DNA from 2 places in the Peribacillus sp. NPDC096447 genome. Region 2 is predicted to be linked to the other one. Evidence: riboswitches for the same ligand, from Rfam matches in the RefSeq annotation. Region 2 holds a riboswitch; the other holds the start of a gene.

Region 1 (15,672 bases), on a different contig from region 2:
TACGCCATTTGGATATGTCTTTTTCACATCTATCATTTCTATCATTCTAAAACCACCTAATTTGCTTGGATTATCACTATGTATCTGCAGCTTTTTCGACAATTTTCACTGAAATCTGACAGGAATCTCTCTTACTTGAGCACAGAAACATTATAACATCATATTTTGTCAAATTAAGCATAAAAAATATTACAGTTTCATTTCAGTTAGACATATATCAACATCTATGTAATAATTCCAGGATTAAGATTGCTTGAAAAAGGGGTTAAATGTGAGTTGTTTCGAGGTTTTAAAGGAGGCTAAATGAAACGTCCTGCTAAGCAGAACGTTTCATTAATAATTATTTATGTTCAGAAAGCCATTCAGCGACCATGCTCGCTTCCTTGCCCTGGATTATACCTTTTGGCATTCCGCCTTGACCATTCGCAATGACTTTTTCGATGTCTGCTTTTGATAGCTTAGAACCGACCTTCGTTAAATTCGGTCCTACGCCGCCTTCAAGATTCACTGCATGACAACTTGAACATTTGTTTTCATAAATTTTTGCGGCATCACCGGCACCTGCCGTAGTCGTTTCATTATTTTCACTTGCAGGCTCTTTATCTGCAGCATCATCGTTCCCACCGCATGCAGCCAAGGCCAAAGAAGTTCCCAAAACTAAGGATAACCACTTCATTTTCATTGAATTTACCCCCTCTGATTTATACCAGTACAAGAACATTATACCAATTTCAATCCAGTTTAAAACCCTCCCCAAGTACCTCCGATGCGTCCATTACAATTACAAATGCTTTAGGGTCAACGAGTTTCACCAATTGTTTCAATTTGGTGAATTCCGACTGGTCTATTACGCACATCAAAATTGGTCGAGTATCATCCGTATAGCCGCCATACCCGGATATGCCTGTTACACCCCGGTCCAGCTCATGTATGATAGCATCCCTTACTTCCATTTCTTTATTCGTGATGATTAATGACATCTTCGAATGGTTCAATCCAATTTGGACGAGGTCGATCGTCTTGCTTGTCACATACAATCCAATCAATGCATAAAGCCCTTTTTCAATATCAAAAACGATGGCAGCACTTAAAACGATGATTCCATCAATGACAGCCACACAGGTCCCCAATGACAGATGGGTATACTTATGGAAAATCTGTGCCGCCAAATCAGTTCCGCCTGTGGAACCCTTCCCTCGAAAGACGATCCCCAGCCCAAGTCCGACCATCATCCCTCCGCAAATCGAACCAAGCAATGCATCATTCGTCCATGCATCCCAATCCTTTGTCAGAAATACCACTAAAGGCAGAAACAAGGTTCCAATCAAGCTTTTGGCTCCAAAATGTCTACCAAGGATAATAAGACCCGCAATGAACAAAGGGATATTAAAACCCCAAAGAACGTATGCTGGCTCCCAACCGAGAGTTGAATCGAGAATCGTGCTAATCCCGCTGACCCCGCCAGATGCGACCTGGTTAGGCAGTAAGAATACATTAAAACCAATGGCAATTATGGATGAACCGACAATCACCAATCCATACTCAGTTAACTTTTGAATTAAAGGGTGCTTCTGCTCCCGGTATCTTTTCTTCATTTTGCATAAGTCTCCTCGAACCATCATTATTATCTAGTATTGGCCGAACGAGGTAGAGCATCCCTTTTCAATCCTGTAAATGTCAGCCAGAAGATTCATTAAAAAGGAAAAAATAAAAAAAGCCGGACCGGGGAAACCGGTCCGACTGGCTGATCTTATAATTTTGAACGCAGGTAGGCATCAATGAACATATCGATATCGCCATCCATGACAGCTCCCAAGTTTCCGGTCTCCGCACTAGTACGGTGATCTTTAACCATGGAATACGGGTGGAAAACATAAGAACGAATTTGGCTTCCCCAGCCAATTTCCTTTTGCTCACCACGGATTTCATCCAATTCCGCTTGTTGCTGCTCAATTTCACGTTGATACAATTTGGCTTTCAGCATATTCATGGCCTGGGCCTTGTTTTTGATTTGAGATCTCTCGTTTTGGCAAGTAACCACGGTGTTCGTAGGTATATGGGTGATCCGTACTGCCGAGTCAGTTGTATTGATATGCTGACCACCTGCACCACTTGCCCGGTACGTGTCTATTTTCAAATCTTCCGTGCGTACTTCTATATTGATCGTCTCATCGAATTCCGGCATGACTTCACATGAAACGAATGAAGTATGGCGTCGTCCTGAGGAATCGAAAGGAGAAATACGGACAAGACGGTGTACCCCTTTTTCCGCTTTCAAATAACCATAGGCGTTATGGCCTTTGAAAATTAAAGTGACACTCTTGATCCCAGCTTCATCACCTGGAAGGTAATCAAGGGTTTCCACTTTAAAGCCTCTTTTTTCACCCCATCTTGTATACATGCGCAGCAGCATGGAACCCCAATCCTGGGACTCCGTTCCGCCTGCACCAGGATGCAGCTCAAGAATGGCATTTTTCGAGTCATATTCTTCACTTAGTAAAAGTTGAAGTTCAAAGTCATTCATCTTTTGTGCAAGAACCGTGATCTCTTCTTCCAGCTCCGCTAAAAGTTCTTGATCATTCTCCTCTTTCACTAATTCATATGTCAAATCCAGATTTTCATATGATTCATTCAGGTCGGACAATTGATTGACTTGTTCTTTTAAAGCATTCGTTTCATTGATGACAGTTTGTGCTTTTTGCTGATCATTCCAAAAATCGGGATGTGTCATCTCATTTTCTAGCTGTGCGATTCGTGCCTCTTTTTCATCTAAGTCAAAGAGACCCCCTAAAGTCCGTTAATCGTTGCGCTGTCCGTTCAAGTTCATTTCTAATTTCTGCTAATTCCATTTCTCTTCACCTCATTAAGTATGTTAAAAAAAATCCCTGAAGAGGGATTCCCTTCATTACAAGTAAACCTCTCCAAACTATATGCAAATGTATTGCTTTATGCAAACTAAACATGAAAAGAGGCGGCAAGCCTTACACTTAACCGTCCCATAATCATTATACACCTAACTTTAGCCTAAATTGCCATGGCAATTCTTATATTTTTTACCGCTGCCACATGGGCATAACGCGTTTCGGCCAACGTCTTCCTTTTTACGGGCAGGGGCTTTTTTCACTTTTCCCCCGTCTTCTTCCTTCGGATTGACCGCTTGTCCTTTTATGACTTCCTTGCGTTCCAAATTGTTGCGGATTTCGGCCTTCATGATGTATTTTGCGACTTCATCTTCCATTGAAGCAATCATCGCTTCAAACATTGCGAAACCTTCTGATTGATATTCACGAAGCGGATCAATCTGACCATAAGCACGAAGGTGGATCCCTTGGCGCAATTGCTCCATTGCATCAATATGGTCCATCCACTTACTATCGACTGCACGAAGAACGATTACTTTTTCGAATTCACGCATTTGTTCTTCAGATAGCTCTTCTTCTTTTTGGTCATAGCTTTCTTTCACTTTTGCTAAAATGAACTCAACCAATTCCGATTCATTTTTCCCTTCCAAATCAGCTACGGTGATTGAACCTTCATTGAATAGGTTACCATTCAGGTAATCGACAAGGCCTTGTAAATTCCAGCCTTCCTCATCGCCCATTGGTGCAAACGCGACAACATTTCGCTGGATGGATGCCGTGATCATCGTTTCGACGATTTCACGTAAGTTTTCACTTTCCATGACATCGAAACGCTGTTTATAGATAATTTCCCGTTGTTGACGGAGAACATCATCATACTGCAGTAATTGCTTACGTGAATCGAAGTTATTGCCTTCGACCCGTTTCTGTGCAGATTCAACGGCCCTTGTCACCATTTTGCTTTGAATTGGCTGGGAATCATCCATACCAAGGCGTGCCATCATGTTTTTCATGTTATCCGAACCGAAGCGGCGCATCAATTCATCTTCCATTGATAAATAGAATTGAGTGACCCCTGGATCTCCCTGACGGCCGGAACGACCACGCAGCTGGTTATCTATACGCCTGCTTTCATGACGTTCCGTACCGATTACAGCAAGGCCCCCAAGCTCCTTGACACCTTCACCAAGCTTGATATCCGTACCGCGCCCTGCCATGTTCGTAGCGATCGTAACTGAGCCTTGATTACCTGCATTCGCAATGATTTCCGCTTCACGCTCATGGTTCTTGGCATTCAAAACATCGTGAGGGATTCCTTTTTTGGATAAATAGGCAGATATGACTTCAGATGTTTCAATGGCAACCGTACCGACAAGCACAGGCTGACCCTTTGTATAGCGTTCGGCTATGTCTTCCACAACAGCCTTGAATTTCCCATCAGTTGTCGCGTATATAAGATCTGCCCTGTCATCCCTGATGATATTCCTGTTTGTCGGGATCGCAATGACATTCATATTATAAATATTGCGGAATTCCTCTTCTTCCGTTTTGGCTGTACCGGTCATACCTGAAAGTTTTTCATACATCCTGAAATAGTTCTGGAACGTGATCGTCGCAAGAGTCATGCTTTCATTTTGAATTTCAAGTCCTTCTTTCGCTTCGATCGCCTGGTGGAGACCTTCACTGTATCGGCGGCCTTTCATCAAACGGCCAGTGAATTGGTCAACGATGACTATCTCGCCTTCCTGGACCACATAATCCACATCCAAATGCATGGAAACATGAGCCTTTAACGCCTGATTGATATGATGATTCAAAGTAACGTGATTAATATCGAATAAATTATCGATATTAAACGCTTTTTCAGCTCGATTCATCCCATCTTCCGTCAGCTGAACACCTTTTGTCTTTTCATCATATGTGTAGTCCGTTTCTTTTTTTAAGGTTCTTACAAACGCATTGGCCTGGATATAAAGCTGAGCCGATTTTTGTGCGGAACCGGAAATGATCAATGGCGTTCTTGCCTCATCGATCAATATCGAATCGACTTCATCAATGACAGCGAAGTGCAGCGGGCGCTGTACCATTTGTTCTTTATATAACACCATATTGTCACGAAGATAATCAAAACCTAACTCATTATTCGTACTGTACGTAATGTCCGCATTGTACGCCGCCTGCTTTTCTTCTTTAGAATGACTGTTCAAGTTCAACCCGACGGTCAAACCAAGGAAGTCATACAATACACCCATCTCGGTGGCATCACGGTGTGCCAGGTATTCATTGACAGTAACGACATGTACACCTTTACCGGTAAGCGCGTTTAAATAAACCGGCATGGTGGATGTTAAGGTTTTACCTTCCCCTGTTTTCATCTCGGAGATATTTCCATCATGAAGTGATGCCCCACCCATGATTTGAACACGGTAAGGATATAAGCCCAGAGCACGCTTTGCCCCTTCACGCGCAACCGCAAAAGCCTCAACAAGCAAATCATCAACGGTTTCCCCATTTTGATAACGCTCTTTAAACTCACCCGTTTTGGCACGCAACTGTTCATCCGATAACGAAGCCGTCTCATCGGCCAGCGCTTCGACCTGATCAGCGATTTTTTCTAAACGTTTGATTTCTCGCTTATTCGGATCAAAAACTTTATTTAATATATTAAGCATTCAATAACGCTCCTCTATTATGGTAATGATCGTTCAATGACAAAATTCATATAAGTAAGAAGAAACACACTTCTATTATTACTAATGCACGCTTAATTTTACCACTTCTATCATAGAGGTACAACTTCATGTCACTTCCCTGGTATAGACCTGAATACAATTCTTGCGAAAAACAATGGATAAATGAGGAGTAAAACTGTTAAAATAGAAGGAAGTATAAAAAATATGTTGCAAAATTCCCCACTATTCCAAACGCAAACGAGAATTATCCATAACCTTCCATCACTAGATGCTGTGTGTCCTCTCTAGCGATAGCATGTCAAGGTAATCCAACCTTACAGTCGTCTTGTTTTGAATGATAAGATTGGCTGCCGACACTTATTTGCGGAAGATAAATAGAACATGTTTCGAGGTGGTATTGATGATTGGTGAACGTGTAAAAAAACTGCGAGAAGAAAAGAAAATGTCGATGACTGAACTTGCCGATAAAGCGGGTGTGGCAAAGTCTTATTTAAGTTCGCTCGAGCGGAACTTACAAACGAATCCTTCTATTCAATTTCTTGAAAAAATCTCCGCCGTACTTAACATTCCTGTTGATGCCCTGCTTTATGATGCACCAAATAAGGAAACCTTGGACACTGACTGGATGAAAATCGTTGAGGAGGCCATGAATTCGGGTGTTTCAAAACAACAATTCAGGGAATTCATCGAGTTTAATAAATGGAGAAAAGATAAAGAAGAGTAGAGTGGTAGTGCACTAGTTTACCTACATAATCCTGAAGAATACAGTTTGAATAAGCTAGACTTGTTAGAATCTCAAGGAAGAATAAACCCTATAAACAGCTAATGAATCGAATTACTGTTTATAGGGATGTTCTCGATCTTGTTCGGAAGCTATTTTCCATTGTTCTCCTCTAATGTTGCCTCAAGGCTTTCCCGTTTTAAAAAAGCACTGATTTCCTCTTTTTTGAAACCCAAGCTCCTTGCTTCTGAAATCAATTTCACCCATTCTTGATCTATTTCCACATTAGCCACCTCTTCTACCTCCTAAAATACTCTTTGTATTTCAGGCAGACCAGCCATCATAGTCTCGAGGACCTTAGACCTGTGCCTTTGCGCCCTCATCTTTCAATAAGTTTGCCTTTGTCGTGGTATTTATTACCAAATACACTACTTATAATCATATTATAACGGATACCCACTCCATATATTGCTATTTTATGTCGGTAATCTACTTAAATGCAAAAACTTTTATCCGACAAAATATTACAATATTAAAAAAATTTGAATTCCAGATGATTCTTTATTTAATTTCTTTTTTTATATAATAGTAAATATTACTCTTCTTAATATTTCGTTGCTGTGTATTGATTCTCTCCATTGTAAGTGCATCCATGGCTTTTTGCTCAGTTAAATCCTCACCGCAGGTCGGGCAAAGCCACTTTCCATATTCCGCACTGCTAAAAGAAGCCCTATGGCAAGTATGGCAATTCTTTCGATACAAGTAATCCAACCCCTCTGCACCTTGATCAAATTGTTTTTTATAAAAAACCAGTCGTTCTTTTTAAAGAACTTACAATTTGAGTATAGTGCAAAAGAAAGGGGTTATTAAATAGGTAAAACTGACTATTTATCTTAATAAAGAACAAATATTGTTCTTTATTAAGGATTTTTCGTTGATTTGGATTCTTTAGAGAACAAAAGAAGCAATCATTTTTTTCCTTTTCAAACGAATTCTATCAACAGGCATTAAAAAAGCACAACCCAAAGGCTGGGCTGTGCTTGTGATCTTAGAATAATAATTAACTAGGTTCAATCAATCCATAGCGTCCATCTTTTCGGCGGTACACTACGTTCGTTGTATTAGTATCCGCATTCGTGTAAACGAAGAAACTATGACCAAGCATATTCATTTGTAAAATCGCTTCTTCACTGTCCATCGGCTTTAAATCAAAGCGCTTATTGCGGACCACTTCAATATCATTATCGTCTTCGAATTCATCCACCACTTCGTCAACTTCCGTATTGAAGGCGAATGCATCTGGTGCAGCCGATAGATTGTTCCGGAACTTACGATTGACCTTCGTTTTATGTTTACGAATTTGGCGTTCAAGCTTATCATTGATCAAGTCAATGGCAGCATACATATCCGCATTTTCCTCTTCAGCACGAAGAACCAAATTCTGCATCGGAATCGTCACTTCGACCTTTGATGTATTATTGTTCACTTTTAAATTCACTAACACATTTGCATCTGGTGTATTGTTAAAATATCGTTCTAACTTGCCAATTTTCTTTTCGACGTATTCTCGAATTGCTGGAGTTACCTCAATGTTTTCACCGCGTACGTTGTAATTCATAAAGTGAGTCCTCCTTAAATTAAGACTATACAGTTAGATTCTACAATACCCCTCCGGTTCCTTTTAGAAACACATCATGAAATATGTCGAAATAATGAAACAATTGTCGGGAGGTTTGGAAAGGGTTGATGTCTGCCCTAGCTTCATTATATCAAATGCTATGCTATAAAGAAAAAATTAAGCCTATTTTATTTACAGAAAATTTAAAAATAATTAACATAAAAACCGTTTGGAATCCAAACGGTCGTGTAATCAATTTCTTTTATCGTAGAACATACCATCCACTGATAGACTTTCATACGGGTTCGTGTATTTATTGGATGATCGTTTCTTCTTATTTATTTCCTGGATATCCCGCTGTATCTCCTGCTTCTGGAGCTTCAACAAGTGATCGACCTTTTGATTGAGCAACAGTGCTGCACGTCCCAGCTGCTGCTCTTCAGCAGTAAAAGGCGGTTTGATTTGAGGAAGAATTCCATCTCGCTGATCGATCAGCTTTGTGATCCTTTCTATTTTATCATCACGCTCTGTGATCGTGTGATCTTCCAGAACGGCAAGTAATTCAACAGTCAAATCATGAAAGGTCCTAATCACCATTAAACTTGACCGCTTTGGGTAAATTGTTTTTTCCGATTGATTTGAATTACTTCCTTCCAAGTATTCCGGAACTCAGTAACAAGGCCCTCCACTTCTTCCAAGGCAGAAACATCATTTTTCATATTCGCTTCTATCAGACGCCAGTTCATGAAATCATACAGACTCATCATATCTTTGGATACATCCTCATCCATATTCAGTGTCACCATCAATTCGCGGATAATATTTTGCGCCTTGATGATGTTCGTATTCTTCGCTTCGATATTTCCTGCTTCAATGGCCTTCTTCCCAAGCATGATGAACTTCAAACAGCCATTATAAAGCATTAATGTAAGCTCACCCGGGGATGCTGTATTGACTGAATTTTGCTGATACGATTGATATGGATTATTTATTGCCATATTTAACTTCCTTTCCGACATACCTTAACTAAAATAAGAAGCTAACGATGCACTTTGGCTGTTTGCCTTTTGAATCGCTTTTTCCATCGCCGTGAACTGGTTGTAATAGCGCGATTCCAATTTCGTTAACTTTGCTTCAAATGTTGAGATCTTCTTATCCAGCCCATCAACCAATTTTCCGATTGTAAAATTGTTATTAACATATCCGGCCTTTCCGGCTTTTTCAGTAATCGCCTTCATGGATGATTCTATATCATCCCTTAACCGGCGCGCGAGGCCTTTATCGCTCTTTTCGGAACCATTGGCCATGAACATATCATAAATCGCATTGGGATCCTCACTAATGGCTGCCCGGAGCTTGTCCTCATCAATCGTTAATTTACCGCCCTCCAAATAATTTTTGGTGGTGGTGATCCCCAAACTGCTGAGATTGTTTTTTCCAGTGATCCCATCCACCGAGGTATATAGGGATGACCTCATTGTGGTCAGGAGGCTTTTTAAGGTCGAATCGCCTTTTAACGTTCCGCTCTTCGCTTTTTCTTCCCACAGCTTCACTTCATCTTCTGTCATTGCCTTCTTTTGCTCAGAGGTAAGCGGGGTAAATGAGCGATATTTCGCTTCACCCGTTTTATCTTGAACCTTTTTTATGACTTCATTGTATTTATTCACAAACTGTGTGATCGTGTCCAAGATGGCGTCCACATCAGCTGTTGAAGAGAAAGTGACTGTATCCGTCGTTTTTTGCTTCACCGTTATTTCCGCTCCATTAATCTGAAACGTATTCGAAGAACGGGAAATTTCCAGTCCATTATAAACAATCGATGCATTTTCCCCTTTTGTGCCGCCAGTTCCTTCATTGTTACTGCCCATTTTTAACATATTGAAAAAATCTCCGGTACCACCCAATTCAATTTCAGGCCGATCTTTAACATCACCGGTATTCTTAGCAGTGATCGAAAAATTCTGGGACGTTTCATCGAAAAATAGATTCACTCCCGAGTTTGCATTAATTTTATTTATGACACTCTCTAACGTATCGTCCGCATTAAGGGTAAGCGTATACGGTTTTTCCGCTGTTACTCCATCTTTTACCTCCGTATCAAAACCGCCATCTTTATTGATGGCCAGTATCGTAATATCCTGAGGTGTCGTGATTCCCAATTCCGATAGTTTCTTTTTGGGGTCAGTAACAGCTGATTTTTCCGTATTTGTCATGGTTGCTGCTTTGGCAAGTCCATTCACTTGTATATTCCCTGAAAAATCACTGGTCGAATTCACATTTCTCACTGATACAGCATCTGGATTCGATACCGACACCTTCTTTTTAATGAAGGAAGACTGCTTCCCAATTCCATCACGAATGAGCGTATCCAATTCTGATAAAGCTGTATTTATCGAGCGGTAATCATCCCGCTGCCACTCGGAATACTGCTTTTTCTGTGTTAATTTATCCAATGGCACCCTTTCTGCCTGCATCATGCTCTTAACTAATTCATCAATGTCCATCCCGCTTGCTAAACCACTGATTCGTACCAAAATTCATCACCCGCTTATATTTTTTCATCCACCATTATGCCGACAAACTCCGTCATTGCCGCATAGAAATCCAATAACTTCTTCGGTGGAATTTCCCTGATCGTCTCATCCGTCACGTCATCCACTACCTTGACATAATACTCATTCAGCTTCTCGTGATATTCAAAACGAACCGCCGTATGTGTCGGATTCAGGAAGGTGTTCAAACTATCCACCATTTCCTGCACCTTTTCTTTTGAAGGCACATCAGTAGATTCCACACTTTGCTCCGAATAGGCTAGCGTATTCATTTCTCGCTGATAAAATGAACTGATTCCTTCCGAGATTGCTGTTCTAAGTTGTGAGGAAATAATATTCGTGGACAAACTCTCCAGCATCTAAATAGCCCCCAATATGATTTCTTTACTTTTTATATCGGTAATTACAGTTTTATATTTAGTCAAGCTTTGAGTTTCAACTGCGGACTTTCATGAATGACTCCTTTGCTATAAAAGAGAATCCACAAAAAAACTCCAGAAAAATATCTGGAGTCAACAGTTTTTTGGGTTTTTTAAATTTGACCATTGATTGGAACGTAGGGCACTCGCTTGGACACGTATCTCCCGCAGGAGTCTCATACCCTCCGTTCTAATCAGATCTCCATGAAATCTAAGATGGAACCCCAATTGCCCATACGTTTTGAGGTTTATACTGTGACCGTTGACTTCCACTCCAGGCACTCGCTTTCCGCGGGCGGTCCGGGAGCCTCCTCGGCGTCTTTGCGCCTGCGGGGTCTCCCTTCGACGCGTATTCCCGCAGGAGTCTCGCACCTTCCGTTCTAATTAGATCTCCATGAAATATAGGATGGAATCCCTATTGCCCATACGTTTTGAGGTTTTATACTGTGACCGTTGACTTCCACTCCAGGCACTCGCTTTCCGCGGGCGGTCCGGGGAGCCTCCTCGGCGCTTTGCGCCTGCGGGGTCTCCCTTGTACTCGCATTCCCACAGGAGTCTCGTACCTTCCGTTCCAATCAACTTTGTTTTAACAGTTAGATTGCTCCTTTTACCTAAGTTAAAATTGAGGTGATAATCACTTCTACTTTTGGAAAAAAAGACTGACTATTTAATATAGGACTTCTCTTTTTATTCATCTATTAGGATTGTAGCCATAAGATTCCTTGGTGACATAACGAATGGCCCCCTACTTTTTAAGGGGCAGTAATCTCTTTTTTTCTACATGTAGTGTTCCTTACACCCCTCAATCAGTACAAAAAAAAGAGCCTAACACAAAGTGTCAGACCCTTTATTGTTAAGCTAACTCTTCAATTAACGAAGTAACTGAAGAACGCCCTGAGGTTGCTGATTTGCTTGAGCTAGCATTGCTTGAGATGCTTGCGCCAAGATAGAGTTTTTAGTTTGCTCCATCATGGTTTTAGCCATATCTGTATCACGAACACGCGATTCAGCAGCTGTCAGGTTTTCAGAAGAAGTACCCAAGTTGTTGATAGTGTGCTCTAAACGGTTTTGGTTAGCACCTAGTTTAGAACGTTCAGCCGATACTGTATCGATCGCTGATTGGATTTTTGTGATAGCGGCTGATGCGTTTTTAGCATTTGAAACATCCAGGCCTGATTCCACACCTTTAGAATCTGTACCATTGCTTACATTTGTAGTTGCAGTGAATCCATCGCCAGTACCAGTCAATCCAAGATTGCTTGCACGCATGTCACCAATTTCAAGTGTCAGGCTTTGGTTTTCGTTTGCACCGATTTGGAATTGAAGACCTGCTCCAGCATCAGTACCAGTAGAAGAAGAACTACTTATTTTTAAATCAGCTAAGGCAGTACCAGCAGATGCACCAACTATTTCAACGGAACCTTTAGCACCAGTAGTTAAAGACTCAAGTTTTAAGGCTCCACTGTCAAGAGATGCATATGTTCCACCAGTTGTTCCAAGTGCAGTATTTGCTGCAGTATTAATAGCAGTCACTATATCAGCAGCTGCATCACCATTTCCGATTGTAACATCGACATCTTTCCCATCGATTTTAAGACTTAATGTACCACCAGTTGTAACAGCACCTGCCGCCCCTGAACCAGTCAAGCTAGCAGTAGAAAGTTTTGTATCAGAATCCTTTGAACCATTCAATAGTTTCTGAGTATTGAATTCGGTAGTATTACCGATACGGTTGATTTCGGATGTTAATGAATCCATTTCCTTTTGGATTTCGCCACGGTCACTAGTTGTATTGGTATCCGTTGATGCTTGTGTAGCAAGTTCACGCATGCGTTGAAGGATGTCAGTCGTTTCGTTCAATGCACCTTCAGCAGTTTGGATCAATGAGATGGCATCTTGTGAGTTACGGGATGCTTGGTCCAATCCGCGGATTTGTCCACGCATTTTTTCAGAGATTGCAAGACCGGCTGCGTCATCGCCTGCACGGTTGATGCGCATGCCCGATGCTAGTTTCTCCATTGATTTGGATTGTGCATTCGTTGCACTTGATAATTGGCGGTGCGTGTTTAAAGCTGAGATATTGTGATTGATAATCATTTATGTTTCCTCCTTGAGTTTTAAGTTCCCACGTCCATGTGGTTGTTACGAAAAACAGTGAATAAGTCGCCGCCTATTTCACTGCCCATCGTTGTATACTTAATATCGACCTGCTTGGAAACATATTTAGCTGATTTTAAGATTTTTTCTTGAAATACTCATTTATATTTTCCAGAAAATTGGTTTCTGTTTTAGAGGCTTTTCTATTTTCCTGCTGGATCGACAGGTAGATTTCCTTCCTATGGATATCGACGTTTTTAGGGGCATTGATCCCCAGTTTGATCTGTTCCCCCTCGACGGACAGGATCGTAATTTCGATATCATCGCCAATCATGATCGCTTCATTTGGTTTTCTGGTCAAAACGAGCATCATTTCCCCCCTGTTCTGCTGAAGGTTCAAAAAGTTTGTGCTTTGTACGGTATTCACTTGCGTTCATGATGAATTGCTTCCCCGTTTTTTTAGAACTATTTATGATGATGGGGGCCTGGAGATTCGCCGTCGTTTCATTGAAAGGGTCCTGAATTGTTAAGATGACGAAAGTAAAGACTTCCAGTTCCGTTTCTATTTGTAAAGAAGATATCACTTCATCCGTAAGCTTCAATTCGTAATCAGGAAACACCTCAAAAGGGTCCGTCACAATGAAGGCAAGCTCTTTTGTTTCTGTCGATTGCAGGACAAAAAATGGCGTGTCATCCAAAGCTAGCAAGCAAAACTGTTTTTCTCCCAAAAATCCTGGTATCCCGCTTTCAAATACATAAATCTCTTTCTCTTCCAATTCAAGTTCGCCATGAAATTTTGTTTGTAGAATCATTTATGTTTTCACTTCCCTCTCATCCGGAAATAAATTGATGAAATCTATATCTAGCGTATTTTTTTGTAGAATTTCAACATCAACACTACCTGGTGTGTATGTATGGTTCACCCTATTGATTTGAGCATCAATGATCGGTTTTTGGGCGGTTGTTTCAATCTTCACTTCCGCTGGCTGGTAGTCAAGCTTCACGCTAAATGGAGATGGAATCCAGCCGAGATTGAATCTCTTCTCAGGTCCTTTGCTGTTTTGCCTTGCCTGTTCAGCGAGTGGATTACCGCCTTTTTCAATATGCCTTAGCTCAGTTCCCTGCTGGGCACGTCTTGCCATACCCGCCAGCCAATCCTGATATCCCTGCTGCGCAAATTCATCGACTCTTACCGAGAGGCTTTTCAAATCCATGTCTTCCCTTGCTTTTGACTGATCGATCGTCAGCTTGCCTGGGGTCGTTTGAATCTCGAGGATCGCTTGCGGCTGTTGAATGGATTGGACCGCTGCCTTCTGTTCGATTTGCTGTACAGGCTGTTCTATATTCAATCCAATCTTCATTGGGATAGTTTGCAATCTAATTTGCGGAATCTGCATCATCAACACTCCTTATAGAAAAAAGCTATCCATTTAAGAATAGCTTAGCGAAGAAAATCCAATAAACTCGGCTGCATGATCTTTGCTCCGATGCTTAAAGCAGCACTATGGACACTTTCCTGGGTCGTCAAATCCATGATCGCCTTTTCGATATCGACATCCTCATTTTTCGAAAGGATTTCAGTGGCAAAAACCTCCTGCTGCTTGAGACGGTCCGTCATCAGCTCAATCCGATTTTGCCTTGCGCCAACCTGTGCCTGCATGCCTAAGAACGTATTTATCGTTGCGTCAAGTCCTTCCAGTGTGCCGCTCACGTCCCCGCCGTTTTCGAGTGCCTCGATTGTCTTGTCGATGCTTCCGCCGGCAGCTAGTGCATCACCAAAAATCTTGGAACCGTCCGTATTGATTTTAAGGGAAATCCCCGAAAACACTTCAAGGTTTATGTCCCCCGTGCCATACACGGTATTTCCATTCCCATCTTTAATGGACGACGGTCTCACATTCGTATCCTGGCCGTTGAAAATATACTTCCCGCCAATCTGTGTGTCTCCAAGAGTTATGAGATGTTCTTTTAATTGTTTAATTTCTTCAGTAATTGTTTTAAGTTGTTCCCCTTCATACGTGCCATTGCTGCCTTGAACGGTTAATTCACGAATCCGCTGCAGGGCGGAAACACTTTCAGTAATGGCATCATCCGTGCTGTCGATCCAATTGGTCGCCTCGGCAATGTTACTTTGATACTGCCCTATTTGATTGAGGTTTGTCCTGTACCCCATTCCCATCATGGCCGCAACAGGGTTATCGGATGGCTTGGAGAACTTCTTTTGAGAAGAAACCTGCTCTTGCAGCTTGGACATCTTTTCGTAACTGCTGCTTAAATTGCTCAGCATATTATTGGTTAGCATCGATTGCGTTACCCGCATATTCGTCTCCTCCTATCATCGGCCTACTGTACCCATTCCGTTTATGATTTTATCGAGCATTTCATCCATCATCGTCATCATTCTTGCAGATGCGTTGTATGCCTGCTGGAATTTGATCATGTCCGTCATTTCTTCATCAAGGGATACGGAACTGACAGACTCCCTATTTTGATTGACTGAGGCAGCAAGCACGACAGAGTTGGAAAGGTTCTTTTGGGCGCTTTGGGAATCCACACCAAGCTTTCCGATAATACCGGAATAATAGGTGTCGAAGCTTCCCGTCAATTCATCGGAGTTTTGGCCTTTAGTCGAGTACTCACTGAACGCCTTCTTTTTAAGGTCAGCCAGGAGTTTGGCGTTTTCATTATCACCCGATGCCCCTCCGCTTTTT
Region 2 (15,672 bases):
ACAGGTTTTTTCTTTTTCAAGGTATAGGAAAAAAGTTCATGTCGATATTTCGCTAATATTGCTCCCATCAAAAAAAGGGTACTGTAGTGGAAACTTAGAAGAATGCTGGTTATATCCCCACCAGAACCAAACAAATACAAAAAAATAGTCGACGAAAAAATTAAAACAAAAAGCCATAATAAAGAGTATGTAAGCTTTTTTCGTACAAATAAAAAAATCAGAACAGGAAATATAATCGAAATTCTCATTTCGTGGACAAGGGACCATATAACATTGTTATAGGCGTCTGTATTGTACTGCCCTATAAACAAAAGATGTTCTATTAATAAGGTAGGAGTATCCGGGCCTGTCCAAGATTTACTAAACCAGTTAGTGATAAAGGGCAAATCAATATGGCTTAAAAGCATTTTCGCCAATATAGCCATGCCTATTGCTACTAGATATGGTATATAAATTCGAAACACTCGTTTTATTAAGTATGTAGAATAGTGGAATTTAGCACTATTAACTGATAAATACAAAACAAAACCACTCAATACAAAGAATAGAATGACAGACTCATTTCCACTGCTGAAAAAAAGGCGTAAAGGAGTTTCCTTGAACAAATAAATCATGTAGGAGCTGCTTGAATCATACTGATAATTAGCATATGAAGGGTATACCATCAAATAATGCCCGATTAACACAATGAGAGCGGCTAAACCCCTTAAAGAGTCGAATTCCTCATATCTAGTCATATCCTCCTCCATATGAACCGTTTTTTTTATAATATAGCACTTGTTCTTAATAAAGTATAGTTAGTTCTTTAAAACAGACAAAAATAGACAAAAAATATAAAGTTTACCATCATATCCTAATTTTTAGGATCAATTATGAAATTCTAATGGGCAAATAAAAACTTTCTGAGAATAGTTGAAAGACGGAACACATCATGCTAAATTTCTGAACATTGGCTGAAAAATCCGCATAAGGTTTGAGGATCAACTAGTATGATCAGAGAGGGAAACATACAAGTAGAAGATGAAGGGTACAAATTACTAGAATAGATTAATAACGAAACTGATTGACATAATAATGTAAAGGTGGTAAGTTCAATTTGAATATTCGTTATAGAGAACAAGTTGTTCGTTGAAAGAATTTAGCCTGTGGATTCTAACGAAAAATATTAAATAAAGTAACAAAAAAATGTAATACTTGTACTTTTATAAAAAGAAAAGCTCAATTAATAAGTTAATAGAAGAAAGGATGATTTTTAATGCCTTTATACCAAATGAGAGAAGTATGGACACCTTTAAAATTAGTTGGAGTTAAGTTTTTTAAAACAGAAGAAGGAAGTATTTTTATGAAAGTATTTAATAAACGTCGAAGAAAGTTAAAGTAATGCATTATTTAAAATTATTGCACGTTAAGCTTATTTGTAATGAAATAAAAATTCCCAATACTTAGTTGTTTTTTTAAGAATATTGTAGAATGATGGCGGAAAATAACGAAAAGTATTTTAGTTAATCATCAGCTTTTTAAGTATAATTAACATGAATATATGGGTATGTCGACTTAATAAAAGTTAGACTTACATATTTTGCGCATGAAACTAAATTGGAAAATCATCATAATGTTAAATATTCTTGAGAAAAGCAAACCTATTGAAAAATAGGGACGCAAAATTACAGGTCTAAGGCTTTGCTAAGACGGCTGTGTTACCACAAATTAGGCGGAATTTGTCATGGAAGCAAACAATGAATTGGAAGAATGGGTTTATTTAATGTTAGAGGCGAAAAATTCAGGCTTGTCCATTGAAGATGTGAATGATTTTATCGGAGAAAATGGATCAAGAGAAAAACATTGCATCATTGGATAAGCAATATGTACCTTAGGGAGGGCTGTTATACAGTCTTCTTTTTTTGTTTTCATTACCATAAAAGGTATCCAGAATAAAGCACATGGCGATAATAATAAAAATGCAACCTATTGAGGGAGATTTTTATTATGGATGTGCCTATTGCCTTTTTGAAGGGATTAATGTGGGGAACTTTATTAAGTGTACCGTTATGGTTATCATTTTTAGGTTGGATAAAAATAATAATGAATGTTTTAGAATAAAACCCTTAATTTATTTAAATGAATAAAGAAGGATTTAACATATTGATAATTGAATTTATTTTATATACATAATGTGTTTTAAGTTGTCTAACCCTTCTACGGATTTTGGACTATAGCAAAAAAATTGTTAATAAAAACTTAAATATTTTTAGCTGTATGTCGATACTACATATAGAGATCAAGCAAAGGGACTTCGCAAAAGGCGAAGTCAGATAGCTGCCATCAAAATATAAGGAGATCATTTGATGACAAAAAACAAATTCATTACGTTCGAGGAAGTTTATGAAAAGAAACAAAGAAGCAAGAAAATTTTTATTGGGACTTATATTACCATTACATTAGTTTTGATTTCATTAATGACTTATTTTATGGGGCAAGCATAATTTGTAGTATCGTAGGGGGCTGAGGAATCGGTACTTTTTTGTTTTTATCCACACATGTTGACTAGTAGTATTCCTTCCTACTTTGAATATTAATAAAATGTTAATTTTCAGTTGTTTTTCTCTATTATAGTAGATTCCACTTGCCGATCCCTACTATAATAAAAGAGTTATATTCCTTATTTTTGAAAAAGAATTGGGACAACTTATGAAATGGTGGAGTTGAGATTTCAAATGGATTTTTTGATATTTTAAAAGACACTTTTGCAAAAGGCGAGTTTGGGCAGGATGTTACTGTAAATGAACTTGTGGAGGAAATTAAGGAGAAATTAAGCGGAATCATCGAACAACCTGATAGTATATGATCCGTAGATACTTCGACCTAGCTTATTGATTGACGTTGGGTGCTTGGCGTAGAATACTATGCTTTCGTTTTCAGGCGCTCTTATGTGTCCTTTTTTATGCTAGTGCTGATGAACTTCATCTAAAACTAAGGTGGCAAACTCACTTATGGCAGAATGTCATGCTGGACACGTTTGGTAGTTTGCTTGGAATCTTCTATTCATTTTTCTTGTATCAGTGGAAAGGCGTCATCGAATTTGAAAAACTATTTCAATACATATAATAAAGGAGCATATCTACAACATGCTTCTTTTTTGTCGTTTATGAATGCTACGGCTATGAGGGTGAGGACTGGTGCAGGAGCTTGTACCATTTCTCATTGGCAACACGATTGAAAAAGCGTTTCAAAGTTGCGATTTAATTTATGTGCAACACCGGTGCCAGGTATTGTTGTATGGATGTGCAGACCTTTCAGTATGATGTAAGCCGATACTAAGAAAGTGAAGAGCTGGATTCTGGATAAGGTTGGAGGGCAGCATAAAACGGCCTATGAAATTCCAGTTACACAGGTCTTCAATTCTCGCATTAGGGTGTTTATCTTCAACAAGATAGCTATGTTATCAAAGAAAAAGGCGAATGCTGTTTGTTATGGGATTATCGGTTTAAATAGATTCCTCTCCTTTTTCAGGCTCGAGTTCGTTTTATTGAAAAGGGAGAGGCGATGCTCTCATGTATTGCCGAAAAGAGCTACTTCTCATGAAACATATTTCATTCTTGATCGATCACTGATGGCTTTCAGAATAAACATTTTGTCCTGTTTGCTTAGCATCGCCCAGCTGCCTGCTTTGATTTTCATACAAATCCACTCCTTTTGTTTAGGATTATTTATTAAAGTTGATGAATGACGGTTGATGGAATTCTGGGTCCAGTGAATGATAGTGTCAAGTGATTATAGGGGCAAGGGGAAGATGGAATTGTCAGCTCATATTAGATTATACCGTCTTTTAGTGCCTAATAAACAACAAAAATTCCAACAAATCTCTACAATTGGTGTTCGTTTTTTGTCAGAATATTGGACGGGGAAAATGAAAAAGCTGTCGGGATGCGGGTCCGGACAGCTCTTTCTTTTTTTCTTATTTGATGGATAATTGTTCTTTTAATTCGGATTGAACCTTTTCTTTTTCTTCATCCGACACAATATTATAGTAGACTCCTTCGATTTTCGTTCCATTGCCTGGAATGGTTGCTTGTGTTATGCTTTTGCTTGCGTCCCTGTAGTTCTTTTGGATGTCCATCATGTCATCAAACGTCAAATTCGTCTGGATATTTTTACTTAATGCATCGAAGACATCATCGTATTTCGTAAGTGATGAAAGGCTAGCACCTTCTTTTATGACAGCCTCGATTATGGAACGTTGTCTGGATTGACGGCCATAATCACCATTCGGATCATCATATCTCATTCGCGAATATTTAAGCGCATCTTCTCCATTGAGATTAATGCTCCCTTTTGCGAAATGGACACCTTCATAAGTGAAATCCAAATCGTTTTGCACTGTCACACCGCCGACTGCGTCAACGATATCCTTAAAGCCTTCCATATTGATCTTCATATAATAGTCGATTGGGATATCAAGGAAGTTTTCAACTGTATCCATGGACATTTTTGCGCCGCCGAAGGCAAATGCATGGTTGATTTTATCCTGTGTTCCATGACCGACGATTTCGGTCCGTGTATCACGCGGAATGCTTAGCATTTTGACCGATTTCTTTTGTGGATTGACTGTCAAGACGATCATTGTATCTGAGCGGCCTTTGTCGCCATCACGTTCATCGACACCGAGCATGAGCATTGAGAATGGCTCCTGATCGGATAGTGCAAGGTCCTTAGCTCGTTTATCGGTGGTGCGGTCTATTGGTGTATGCATCGTGTCAACGGTTTTTGTCAGTGAATTCCAAACGGAGTAGGCAAAGGCTCCCCCAGCTAATATGAATAGTAGGACAATTACCCCGACTACCTTCAGCCATGTCCGCTTCTTTTTCTTCTTTTTTTCATGTCTCATATTTTACTTCCTTCCTCTTTTTGTAACCACTTCATCTATTATATTTAATTTCATAATAAAAGAATAGTATATTTTGCTACTTTATAATACCTTTGACATATTTGGAAGCCAATAAAAGGTTTTGTAATGACTTGAAAGTTTAATAGTTTCATATTATTAGTTTAAAGATTTTTGAATTGAATGCTGATATAGCAGGGGTTTAATAAGCTATGATTTTGTAGGAGCACGCTTATAAAGTCTAGATTTCATCTAGGTAAATAGTCGTGAAATTTTTCAAGGGGAAGGCCGTATTGAAAACGGTGCTTTCAAGCTGCCTTTGCAATTCCTGGTGACAAACAAAGGAGAAGGACGGTATCCGCTGATCGCGATGTGTTTTCATTTGCCGTTCCGGAAAATGTTTCAGCTGAGCAAGTATGCCAGCGATAGGCCAAACTAAAACATCGTTTACATCCTGAACCGTGACAAAATCCGGGCAAAGGAAAGCTCCTGTGTAGCCATTTCATTCTATATAGAAATATGTTGAAGTAACTCCGGAAAAAATTCCGGAGTTTTTTTATTAAAAAGTAAGGCCCTTTTTTAAAAGTTGAATAGAATGGAAAAAGTGATTTTTCAAAAGGGGATTTCTAGGCGTACGACGATTTCCTACAAAATGGGTGATAAGCAGAGTCCGTATTAGAAAGCAGGCGCATATATATGCAGTACGGATATCATTAAAGTATAAATAACTATTGGAGGCTAAAGGAAAAATGGCAGAGACTGTTGGTTTACCGTACCTTGATGCTTTAACAGGAAAATCGGTGAGGGTGTTTAAAGGCGGGCCAGATTCTAGAGAAGGCCAGCTTATAGGAGTGCTAAGCGATTATATCGTTTTACAAACAGGGAAAAATGAACAAAGTCAACTTGTGTATTACGCAATCGATCATTTAAAAATAGTTGTGGCGAATGCGAGAAAGTCACAAGTCGATTTATTAGCCGACAACGAAGAAGAAACAGTATTTCCGACCAGTTTTTTAGGATTGCTGGCATCTCTTCAAACTAGCTGCATTCAAGTTAATGGCGGCGGTCCGGCATCTAAAGTTGGCCGGGTTGTAGATGTGAAGGATGAATTTTTAGTTTTATCCACGGTGAAAGATGGGCTTGTTTTATACCCGATTTCCCATATTAAAAGTGTAACAGTGATGGAACTTTCAGACGATCAGTTATTTCCTGAATTTGTATATAACGGAACTGATACGCTCAATGGCATACTAACTCGCTTAGTCCACAACTGGGTATCCGTTTTTGCTGGTGGACCTGAGAGGGTTGAGGGCATCCTGATGGAAGTGGCTGATACGTACCTTATCGTTGTGCATAATCAAGAATTATTTTATGTGACAACCGATCATGTCCAATTCGTGGCCTTAACTGTGCAGGTAGAGGAAGAAGCTGAAGAGGAATCAGGTGAAAAATCCGAAGATGGAGGTTCGTCAGACGGAGGTGCATCAAACGCAAATTCAGCAAATGGAAATTCAGCAAACGGAAGTAAAAAAGATGAAAGCAGTTCATCAGAAGAAAGCTCTTCATCAGAAGAAAGCTCTTCATCAGACGAAAGCAGTTCTTCATATGAAAGCTCTTCAAGCTCAAGCTCAGATGAAAGATCAGGAAGACGCAGAAGTCCTCGTGCAAATGCATTCAAGCAAATTTGGATTGAGAACTTAATCAAAGCTTCAAATCAAAATATCCGGTAAAGAAATACCAAACAGGTACAGCAACCAAAATCGAGTTGTTGTGCCTTCTTATGGAAGGTGGACATGCCGTTGTTTCCCAAGATGGATTCATTGGGATTCGTTACACCATTTTGATTTATTTTTTGATTTTCAAAAGTTTATGTTCAAATGCTTTTAAAATGGCCAAGCAACCATTCTGTTTGGTTGATTTTAATAGAAAGGGGGAAGCGTCGCTTGTTAGCAAAACATATAGGCCAGTATATGGAACTGGAGCTCTCGGGGAATATACATGTAGCGGGGATTTTAATTGAAGTAAGTTCGGACATCATCGTTTTGTATACTGGCAAAGTCTACCGTTACGTTCCATTCCGGCACATTAAGAATTTTTCCTTTCCTATGATAGATGAGGAGATTGGTTCGGGAGGAGAGCCGGAGATTGACGAGACATCGTTCCGAAAATTACTGATGAATGCGAAGGGGATGTTTGTTGAAATTCTGCTCACGAAAAAAAACTCGGTTCATGGTTATATCGTGGGCATCATGAATAACTATTTCGTCTTTTATTCGCCAGTATTTAAAACGATGTTCATTTCGATGGATCATTTAAAGTGGCTTTCGGTTTGTGATGATGAAAAGGGACCATACGGCTTGAATAAAGGGGAACAATTGGCACAGGTTTCATCTTTAAGCTGGGCCAGGACATTGGAGGAACAGGTGAAAAAGTTAACCAATAAACTGGTGGTGCTCGACTTGGGGATGCATCCGCAGAATATCGGGATGATCAGTGCGGTGAAAGATGGCATCATTGAGATGGTGAATGCTCAAGGGGAGGCGATTTTTGTCAACATGAGGCATGTTAAAAGTTTTCATTTCCCACAATAAAGAAACTCCGGGTCTAGAAGTGACCCGGAGTTATTTCTTTTTATCGATATTTTCATAGACCGAGGCAAGGGCTTGTTCAAATTTCCCGCTCTTTTTCGGTATGTAGTATTTTTTTCTGCGCAGTTTGTCCGGTAAGTATTGCTGCTTCACCCAGCCATTCTCGTAATCATGCGGATAAAGGTAGCCGATGCCGCGTCCGAGTTCAGTGGCCCCTTTGTAATGGGCATCCTTAAGATGATCCGGTACATCTCCACTATGGCCGCTGCGAATGTCGGAAAGAGCCGCATCAATTGCGGAAATGGCCGTATTCGATTTAGGTGATAGGCATAACTCGATCACGGAGTTGGCAAGTGGAATCCGGGCTTCAGGAAAACCGAGCCGTTCAGCGGCTTCGACTGCAGCGAGGGCCCTGGGACCAGCCTGCGGATTGGCAAGACCTATGTCTTCGTAGGCAATGACCACCATGCGGCGGGCAATGCTGACAAGATCGCCGGCTTCGACCAAGCGCCCCAAATAATGAAGGGCTGCATTCACATCACTGCCGCGAATTGATTTTTGGAAAGCCGACAGAACATCGTAATGGGCATCTCCATCCTTGTCATGTGAGAAGCTTTTTTTCTGCATGCATTCCTCGGCAATTTGCAGATCTATATGAATCGTTCCGGAGTCATCAGGTTCGGTGGAAATGACGGCGAGCTCAAGAGCGTTAAGCGCACTGCGGACATCTCCGTTCGAAGCCGTCGCGAAATGGGTAAGGGCATCAAGGCTGACATCCGTTTTATATGCACCAAGCCCGCGCTCTTCATCATGAAGTGCCCGTTCCAGAGCTTTGGTTATATCATTGGTTTCCAATGATTTGAGCTCGAAAATCTGGCACCGGCTTCGGATGGCTGGATTGATTGCATGATAGGGATTGCTGGTCGTTGCACCGATCAAGGTGATCATCCCGTTTTCAAGATATGGCAATAGGAAATCCTGCTTCGCCTTATCGAGCCGGTGAACCTCATCAAGCAGCAGAATCACTTTCCCGGACATCTTAGCCTCGGCAGCCACGATTTCCATATCCTTTTTATTATTGGTCACCGCGTTCAGTGTCCTGAAAGCAAACTTCGTGCTTCCGGCAATCGCACTTGCAATCGAAGTCTTGCCAATTCCCGGCGGACCATACAGTATCATGGAAGAAAGCTGCTTGGCTTTCACCATCCTTGCGATAATTTTCCCTTCACCGACCAGATGCTCCTGCCCGATGATCTCATCTATCGACCGAGGCCGCATCCGGAAAGCAAGCGGTTTAATATTCATTGCGCACCTCTCCTTTTTATATAAGGTATCACAACTGATGGGGGAAATGCGCTGATTATGCTGTAAAAGAGGGTGAATTCCTATTATAGTAGTCGGTTTCGGGATTTAATTTGTGCTGTGAGATCGATAATTCAATCAAGCGGGGGACTAATTCGACCTACCGGGGGACTAATTCGACCTACCAGCGGAAAAATCCGACCTATCCTTATATGAGAGAATTTAATAGATAAACTCTGCCTCTAGTATGGCCGGAATGATTCAGTTTTAGTGAAAGTAATAGTTTTTTTGCACTGGATGGGGATTGGATTTGTAGGAAGTTTCGAAATTCCCTGTTGGTAATGGTAGGTTTGACGAGGTATAGATAATCATAAAGTGCCGAAATGTGAGCATCGAGGGAAATATCCAAACAGGTACGGCAAATCCACTTTCTTGATTTCCGCTCCATGGAAAATGCATGACACTTATCGCAGAATACTCCGGTTTGGAGGGCGGTAATCGGAATTCTATAATTGTCTAGCGGTTTAGGAATATAAGGGATGTGACCATCAAGCAATAGATCCGATAATCGTTTCATTGCTCTAGTAGAAAGGACATCTTCGTTATACTTGTTTTTTAATTCCTCAATTTTAAGTAGAATCCGATCCTTACGTATCACTTTTCTATTAATATCCGTATTCCCGGCCCGAATGATCGTTGAAGAATTGGCACTGACTACGAGAGTTTCAACTGGAAGGTTGTTCGTTCTTTTTGTTTTTAACCAGTCTAACAAGTGCTGGCGCTGCCGGCTCACTTGCAATATGGGATCATCAAAAGCTTTGGTTTTCCCATCTGGGTTTGTACGGATAAGTTGATTGAATGCATTATCGAAAAAGATTTCACCAGCCATGTTTTTGACTTCAAGGATTAAAAGGAAAGAGGATGTGAGAATGAGGATGTCCATTTGGAAGGGAAAAGATGATCCAATAAGTCGGAGGTCATGAAAGAGTAGATACTCTTTTTCAGGAAGGAATTTAAGAGATTGGAAGACTCTGTTTTCACCGTTGTATCCGGCCTTGATTTTTTTGATATCATCAATTATTGCCGGGTGCTTCGCATGCCCAGGAGGTAAGCGTCTCATCAGAGCTTCGAGCATGTCTATTTTTAAAGGCCTCTTGCAGTTTTTAATGATCATGATAACCACTCCTTATAGATTTAAGTGAAGTATTCTCGGTTAATTAAGTGATTTCCTGTATTTTAGTGAAATTAAATGTGGCATGTAACGTACTTTTGTATTAATTCGACCTATCCTTCCAATAATCCGACCGTCCGAGCGAAAAATCCGACCTATCCCCACAATAATCCGACCGTCCGAGCGAAAAATCCGACCTAGCGTAAATAATCCAGCTTCCAAGCGAAAAATCCGTTCTAGCACCCAATAATCCGACCTAGCGTAAATAATCCAGCTTCCAAGCGAAAAATTCGACCTATCCCTGCAATAATCCGACCGTCCGAGCGAAAAATCCGACCTAGCGTAAATAATCCAGCTTCCAAGCGAAAAATCCGTTCTGGCACCCAATAATCCGACCGTCCAAGCGAAAGATTCGACCTATCCCCGCAATAATCCGGCCGTCCAAGCGAAAGATTCAATCTATCCCCGCAATAATCCGACCTAACCCAAAATCCTGTCCCATACCCGATAAAAATTCGTCAGCCGATCTATTACATTCCATTCTTTATTTTCATTTTTCCTACCTCTCCAATTAGGATAATTTGACAAATGAAGGGCGGGTGAATGCATTTCCGGCGGGAATATGCTATAATTTCAAAAGAATTTAGAAACGGATAAATAATTTGAGGTGTATATGTATGAAGATATCTACTAAAGGCCGTTATGGTTTGACGATTATGATCGAGCTTGCTAAACATTATGGAGAAGGCCCGAAGAGTTTGAAATCGATTGCCCAGACGCATAATCTGTCGGAGCATTATTTGGAGCAGTTGATTGCGCCGCTTCGTAATGCGGGGTTGGTGAAGAGTGTCCGCGGTGCGTATGGCGGGTATATCCTGTCTAAAGATCCTCAGGAAATTACTTCGGGTGATGTCATTCGTGTATTGGAAGGGCCGATTACCCCTGTTGAAGGAATTGAGGATGAGGAGCCGGTAAAGCGCCAGCTTTGGATCCGGATTCGCGATGCTGTGAAGGATGTATTGGATAATACGACGCTTATGGATTTGGCGAGCTACAAGGATACGGGTGAAATCGATTCTTATATGTACTATATTTAAGTGATTAGCAATGCGCCTATTATGTAGGCGCTTGCGTTTTTTAATGGAGGCGACAAAAAAGTGGACAGAATATATTTAGATCATGCTGCGACTTCACCGATGCATCCGAATGTGATCGATAGGATGATGACGGTCATGAGCCATGACTTCGGGAATCCGTCGAGCATTCATGCGTTCGGGCGGGAGGCGCGCCATGTTTTGGATGAGGCGCGTTCGAGTATTGCAGCTAGCATCGGTGCGGGGCGGAATGAAATCATTTTCACGAGCGGCGGAACCGAGGCGGATAATACGGCGATCATTGGTATTGCGAATGCTTATAAAGAACAAGGAAAGCACATCATTACGACGGAGATTGAGCATCATGCGGTTTTGCATACATGCCAATACCTTGAGAAGTCTGGCTTTGAGGTCACATATTTACCTGTGAATGAAGCGGGGCTTATTTCAATTGCCGATTTAAAGGCGGCATTGCGGGATGACACGATTTTGGTTTCGGTCATGTTCGGCAATAATGAGGTTGGAACGATCCAGCCGATTGCTGAAATTGGGCAGCTGCTAAAGGGTCATCAAGCCATTTTCCATACGGATGCGGTTCAGGCATATGGTTTGATCTCCATCGACGTCCGTGAGTTGGGTGTGGAATTGCTTAGCGTATCCGCACATAAAATCAACGGTCCAAAAGGAATCGGCTTTCTTTATATACGTGAAGGCTTGAAGCTGAATCCTCATTTATATGGCGGGGAACAAGAACGCAAGCGCCGTGCTGGTACGGAGAGCGTGCCTGCAATTGCCGGTTTTGCAGAAGCTGTTTTAATTGCACAAAGCACGATGGAAAAGAAAAAGGAGCAATACAAGCGTTTTAAAGACGTATTGCTTGCCGTCTTTGATGAGGCGGATGTACAATATGAAATTAACGGATCTATGGAACAGTCGCTGCCGCATTTGCTGAATGTTAGTTTTCCGGGTACGAATGTGGAATCGATGCTCGTCAATATGGACTTGGCAGGTGTTGCTGTATCGAGCGGATCCGCTTGTACTGCTGGGTCAATCGATCCGTCGCATGTTCTTGTGGCGATGTTCGGGAAAGATTCGGAGCGGACGAAGAATTCGATTCGTTACAGCTTCGGTCTGAACAACACGGAAGAGGAAGTAAGGCAGGCGGCTGAAACCACCGTTAAAATCGTTAATAGATTAGTGAGAAGATAATTCTTACTTTAAATAAATGAGGTGACAGAATGAGAAAAGCACCACAGGACACCCGCGTCGTCGTGGGTATGTCAGGAGGCGTGGATTCTTCTGTGTCAGCCCTGCTATTGAAGAATCAAGGCTATGATGTGGTCGGGATTTTCATGAAGAACTGGGATGATACAGATGAAAACGGAGTCTGTACGGCAACGGAAGATTACAATGATGTAATTGCCGTTTGTAATCAAATCGGCATCCCTTATTATGCGGTCAATTTTGAAAAGCAGTATTGGGATAAAGTTTTCACTTATTTCTTGGATGAGTATAAAGCGGGCCGTACCCCGAATCCGGATGTAATGTGCAATAAGGAAATCAAGTTCAAGGCATTTCTTGAACATGCAGTCAGCCTTGGTGCCGATTATGTGGCTACAGGTCATTACGCACAGGTTGAATACCGGGATGGCGAATACAAAATGCTTCGCGGTGTCGATAATAATAAAGATCAAACGTACTTCTTGAACCAGCTTACTCAAGAACAGTTGGAAAAAGTCATGTTTCCGCTTGGACACATTGATAAGAAGGAAGTCCGTGAAATTGCGAAAGAAGCGGGTCTTGCCACGGCAACGAAGAAAGATTCTACTGGCATCTGTTTTATCGGTGAACGCAATTTCAAAGAGTTTTTAAGCAATTACCTCCCAGCTCAGCCCGGTGATATGGTCACGATGGATGGCAAGGTCATGGGCAAGCATGACGGATTGATGTATTACACCATCGGTCAGCGTCATGGTCTAGGGATTGGCGGCAGCGGCGAACCTTGGTTTGTTGCGGGAAAAGACTTGAAGCGCAATGTTTTATATGTGTGCCAAGGCTTTGATAATGATGTGCTGTATTCCAATTCCCTTCGTGCAGTGAATGTCAGCTGGGTAGCGGAACATATACCTGCGGGTGAATTTACATGTACGGCAAAGTTCAGGTACCGTCAAGAGGATAGCGGTGTTAAGGTGAAGGTCTTGGACAATGGTGACGTCGAAGTCATCTTTGACGAGCCAGTCCGCGCGATCACACCTGGACAAGCAGTCGTATTCTATGAAGGTGAAGTGTGCCTTGGCGGCGGTACGATTGATGAAGTATTTAAAAAAGGTGAAAAACTGACTTACGTAGGGTAAAATAAGCATGTCCCCAGCTGTGTTTGCGGTTGGGGACTTCTTTTGGATTGCGGGTATACCGCCTGAATTCGACCACTGGCTTATGCTATACTTTTTATAATAAAAATGGAGTGTGAATGGATATGGATAAGAATCAACAAGGAATTGAATTTATGCAGCAAGGGAAATACGAAGAAGCGGCGAAAGTTTTTAATGAGGCGATCGAGGAAAATCCGAATGAGCCTGTTGCTTACATAAACTTTGGGAATGTATTGACTGCCGTGGGTGAAACGGATAAAGCGGTCAAGTTTTACAAAAAGGCGATCGAGCTGGATGAAAATGCAGCAGCGGCTTACTATTCATTAGGAAACTTATATTATGAATCAGATTCTAAACTAGTGGAAGCGAAGGATATGTTCGAAAAGGCAATCCGTTTAGGACTGGATAACAGCGATGCTTACTTCATGCTTGGATTGACATTGATGGCATTGGATCAGCCGAAATTGGCGATGCCTTATTTACAGAGAACGGTGGAGCTGAGCCCTGAGGACGTTGATGCAAGATTCCAATATGCGTTATGTCTTGCTAATGCGGAATTATATGATGAATTGATCAATCAGCTGAATTTAGTTGTGGAACAGGATCCGGGCCATGCGGATGCTTATTATAATTTAGGTGTTGCGTTTGCAGGGTATCGTGAGGATGCTAAGGCTGCGATGGCTTATTTTGACAAGGCTTTGGAAGCACAGCCTGACCATATGCTTGCTGCGCACGGTAAGAAACTGTTGGAAGAAATGAATGCTGAGTAAATAAAAAGCATATGCATGGAAAGGTGGGGAGAAGCGTTGAGCCAGCAAGATTCGTTGGATTTGTTTTCAGAAGAGAAAATGTTCATGAAAGGAAGTCATTTAGTGACGATCTTTCATAATGAAGAAAATATGTACTCGGTTGTAAGAATTCGTGTGCATGAAACGAATCTGAATTATGAAGAGAAGGAAGCGGTCGTAACAGGTTATTTTCAAAGGATGCATGAGGATGAGATTTATATTTTTTATGGGGCCATGAAGGAACATCCCCGTTTTGGCCTTCAATTTCATGTAGAGCATTTTCGCAAGGATCTGCCTCAATCCAAGGAAGGCATCGTCAGTTATTTATCAGGTGACCTTTTCAAGGGCATTGGGAAAAAAACAGCTGAAAGCATTGTTGAGACACTGGGTGAAAAGGCAATTTCAAAAATTCTGGCTCAGCCCTCGCTACTTGATGATATCCCGAAGCTATCCGGGGAAAAGGCAAAGGGCCTCTATGATACATTGGTCGAGCATCAAGGTCTGGAGCAGGTGATGATCGCCCTGAATCAATATGGCTTCGGTCCGCAGCTGTCGATGAAGATTTATCAAATGTATAAACAGGATACGATCACGATGGTTCAGGGAAATCCGTATAAGCTCGTTGAGGATATTGAAGGGATTGGTTTTGGACGGGCGGATGAGCTTGGGCATCAGCTCGGCATTTCCGGCAGCCATCCTGACCGAATCAAGGCTGCGTGCTTGTATACGCTTGAATCACAATGCCTGCAGGACGGAAATATCTACATAGAAGCCGAGCAGCTTTTGGAAGCGGTCAAACGGCTGCTGGAGGAAAATAAACGGGATCGCATTGAATTCACGAACATTTCCTCGGAAATAATCGAATTGACGCAAGAGGGGAAAATAGTTGTCGAGGATCAACGAATTTATCCTCCTTCGCTATTCTATTCGGAAAAGGGAATCGTAATGAACATCAAGCGGCTGCTTGCTCAAACCGAGTATGAGGACCAGTTCCCGGAATCGGAGTTCTTGCTTGCACTTGGGAAGCTGGAAGAACGTCTGGATGTTTCCTATGCCCCGGCCCAAAAGGAAGCGATCCAAACGGCCCTGCAATCACCCATGTTAATCTTGACGGGCGGACCGGGTACCGGTAAGACGACAGTCATCAAAGGAATCGTTGAGCTATATGCAGAGCTGCATGGCGTATCCATGGACATTAACGATTATAAAAAAGAAGGAAGCGATCCATTTCCATTCGTACTTGCAGCCCCTACTGGCCGTGCAGCGAAGCGCATGGCCGAATCGACTGGGCTTCCCGCTGTTACGATCCACCGGTTGCTCGGGTGGAACGGGAGTGAAGGTTTTTCCCATGATGAGGATAATCAGCTGGATGGCCGTATCGTAATCATCGATGAGGTTTCCATGGTGGATACGTGGCTGGCCCATCAATTGTTTAAAGCTCTGCCGGAAAATGTCCAAGTGATATTGGTTGGTGA

The links. Region 2 has a riboswitch for cyclic di-GMP ahead of ACIQZD_RS02720 (anti-repressor SinI family protein). Riboswitches for the same ligand answer to the same signal wherever they lie in the genome.
Region 1: linked by a shared signal. The riboswitch ahead of ACIQZD_RS15790 (anti-repressor SinI family protein) and the one ahead of ACIQZD_RS02720 (anti-repressor SinI family protein) in region 2 are both predicted to bind cyclic di-GMP.

What each region holds. Positions count from the first base shown of each region.
Region 1 covers NZ_JBIWEV010000004.1:284,992-300,663, forward strand. Annotated here, with positions in the region: gene ftsE (cell division ATP-binding protein FtsE) at 1-45, opposite strand, end outside; gene cccB (cytochrome c551) at 341-682, opposite strand; gene ACIQZD_RS15770 (YitT family protein) at 732-1,595, opposite strand; one part of gene prfB (peptide chain release factor 2) at 1,751-2,785, opposite strand; one part of gene prfB (peptide chain release factor 2) at 2,787-2,849, opposite strand; gene secA (preprotein translocase subunit SecA) at 3,020-5,533, opposite strand; gene ACIQZD_RS15785 (helix-turn-helix domain-containing protein) at 5,955-6,278, shown strand; gene ACIQZD_RS15790 (anti-repressor SinI family protein) at 6,428-6,568, opposite strand; cyclic di-GMP riboswitch class I at 6,600-6,685, opposite strand; gene ACIQZD_RS15795 (hypothetical protein) at 6,837-7,037, opposite strand; gene hpf (ribosome hibernation-promoting factor, HPF/YfiA family) at 7,336-7,893, opposite strand; gene fliT (flagellar protein FliT) at 8,146-8,490, opposite strand; gene fliS (flagellar export chaperone FliS) at 8,490-8,891, opposite strand; gene ACIQZD_RS15815 (flagellar hook-associated protein 2) at 8,916-10,427, opposite strand; gene flaG (flagellar protein FlaG) at 10,442-10,804, opposite strand; gene ACIQZD_RS15825 (flagellin N-terminal helical domain-containing protein) at 11,735-12,961, opposite strand; gene csrA (carbon storage regulator CsrA) at 13,098-13,331, opposite strand; gene fliW (flagellar assembly protein FliW) at 13,303-13,773, opposite strand; gene ACIQZD_RS15840 (DUF6470 family protein) at 13,774-14,361, opposite strand; gene flgL (flagellar hook-associated protein FlgL) at 14,403-15,281, opposite strand; gene flgK (flagellar hook-associated protein FlgK) at 15,297-15,672, opposite strand, start outside.
Region 2 covers NZ_JBIWEV010000001.1:523,871-539,542, reverse strand. Annotated here, with positions in the region: gene ACIQZD_RS02725 (acyltransferase family protein) at 1-737, opposite strand, end outside; cyclic di-GMP riboswitch class I at 1,624-1,705, shown strand; gene ACIQZD_RS02720 (anti-repressor SinI family protein) at 1,724-1,858, shown strand; gene ACIQZD_RS02715 (hypothetical protein) at 2,346-2,483, shown strand; gene ACIQZD_RS26195 (YwzD family small protein) at 2,708-2,845, shown strand; gene tagU (polyisoprenyl-teichoic acid--peptidoglycan teichoic acid transferase TagU) at 3,956-4,885, opposite strand; gene ACIQZD_RS02705 (hypothetical protein) at 5,632-6,612, shown strand; gene ACIQZD_RS02700 (DUF2642 domain-containing protein) at 6,826-7,473, shown strand; gene ACIQZD_RS02695 (replication-associated recombination protein A) at 7,504-8,775, opposite strand; gene ACIQZD_RS02690 (nuclease-related domain-containing protein) at 8,981-9,946, opposite strand; gene cymR (cysteine metabolism transcriptional regulator CymR) at 10,621-11,040, shown strand; gene ACIQZD_RS02680 (cysteine desulfurase family protein) at 11,101-12,246, shown strand; gene mnmA (tRNA 2-thiouridine(34) synthase MnmA) at 12,276-13,391, shown strand; gene ACIQZD_RS02670 (tetratricopeptide repeat protein) at 13,514-14,179, shown strand; gene recD2 (SF1B family DNA helicase RecD2) at 14,216-15,672, shown strand, end outside.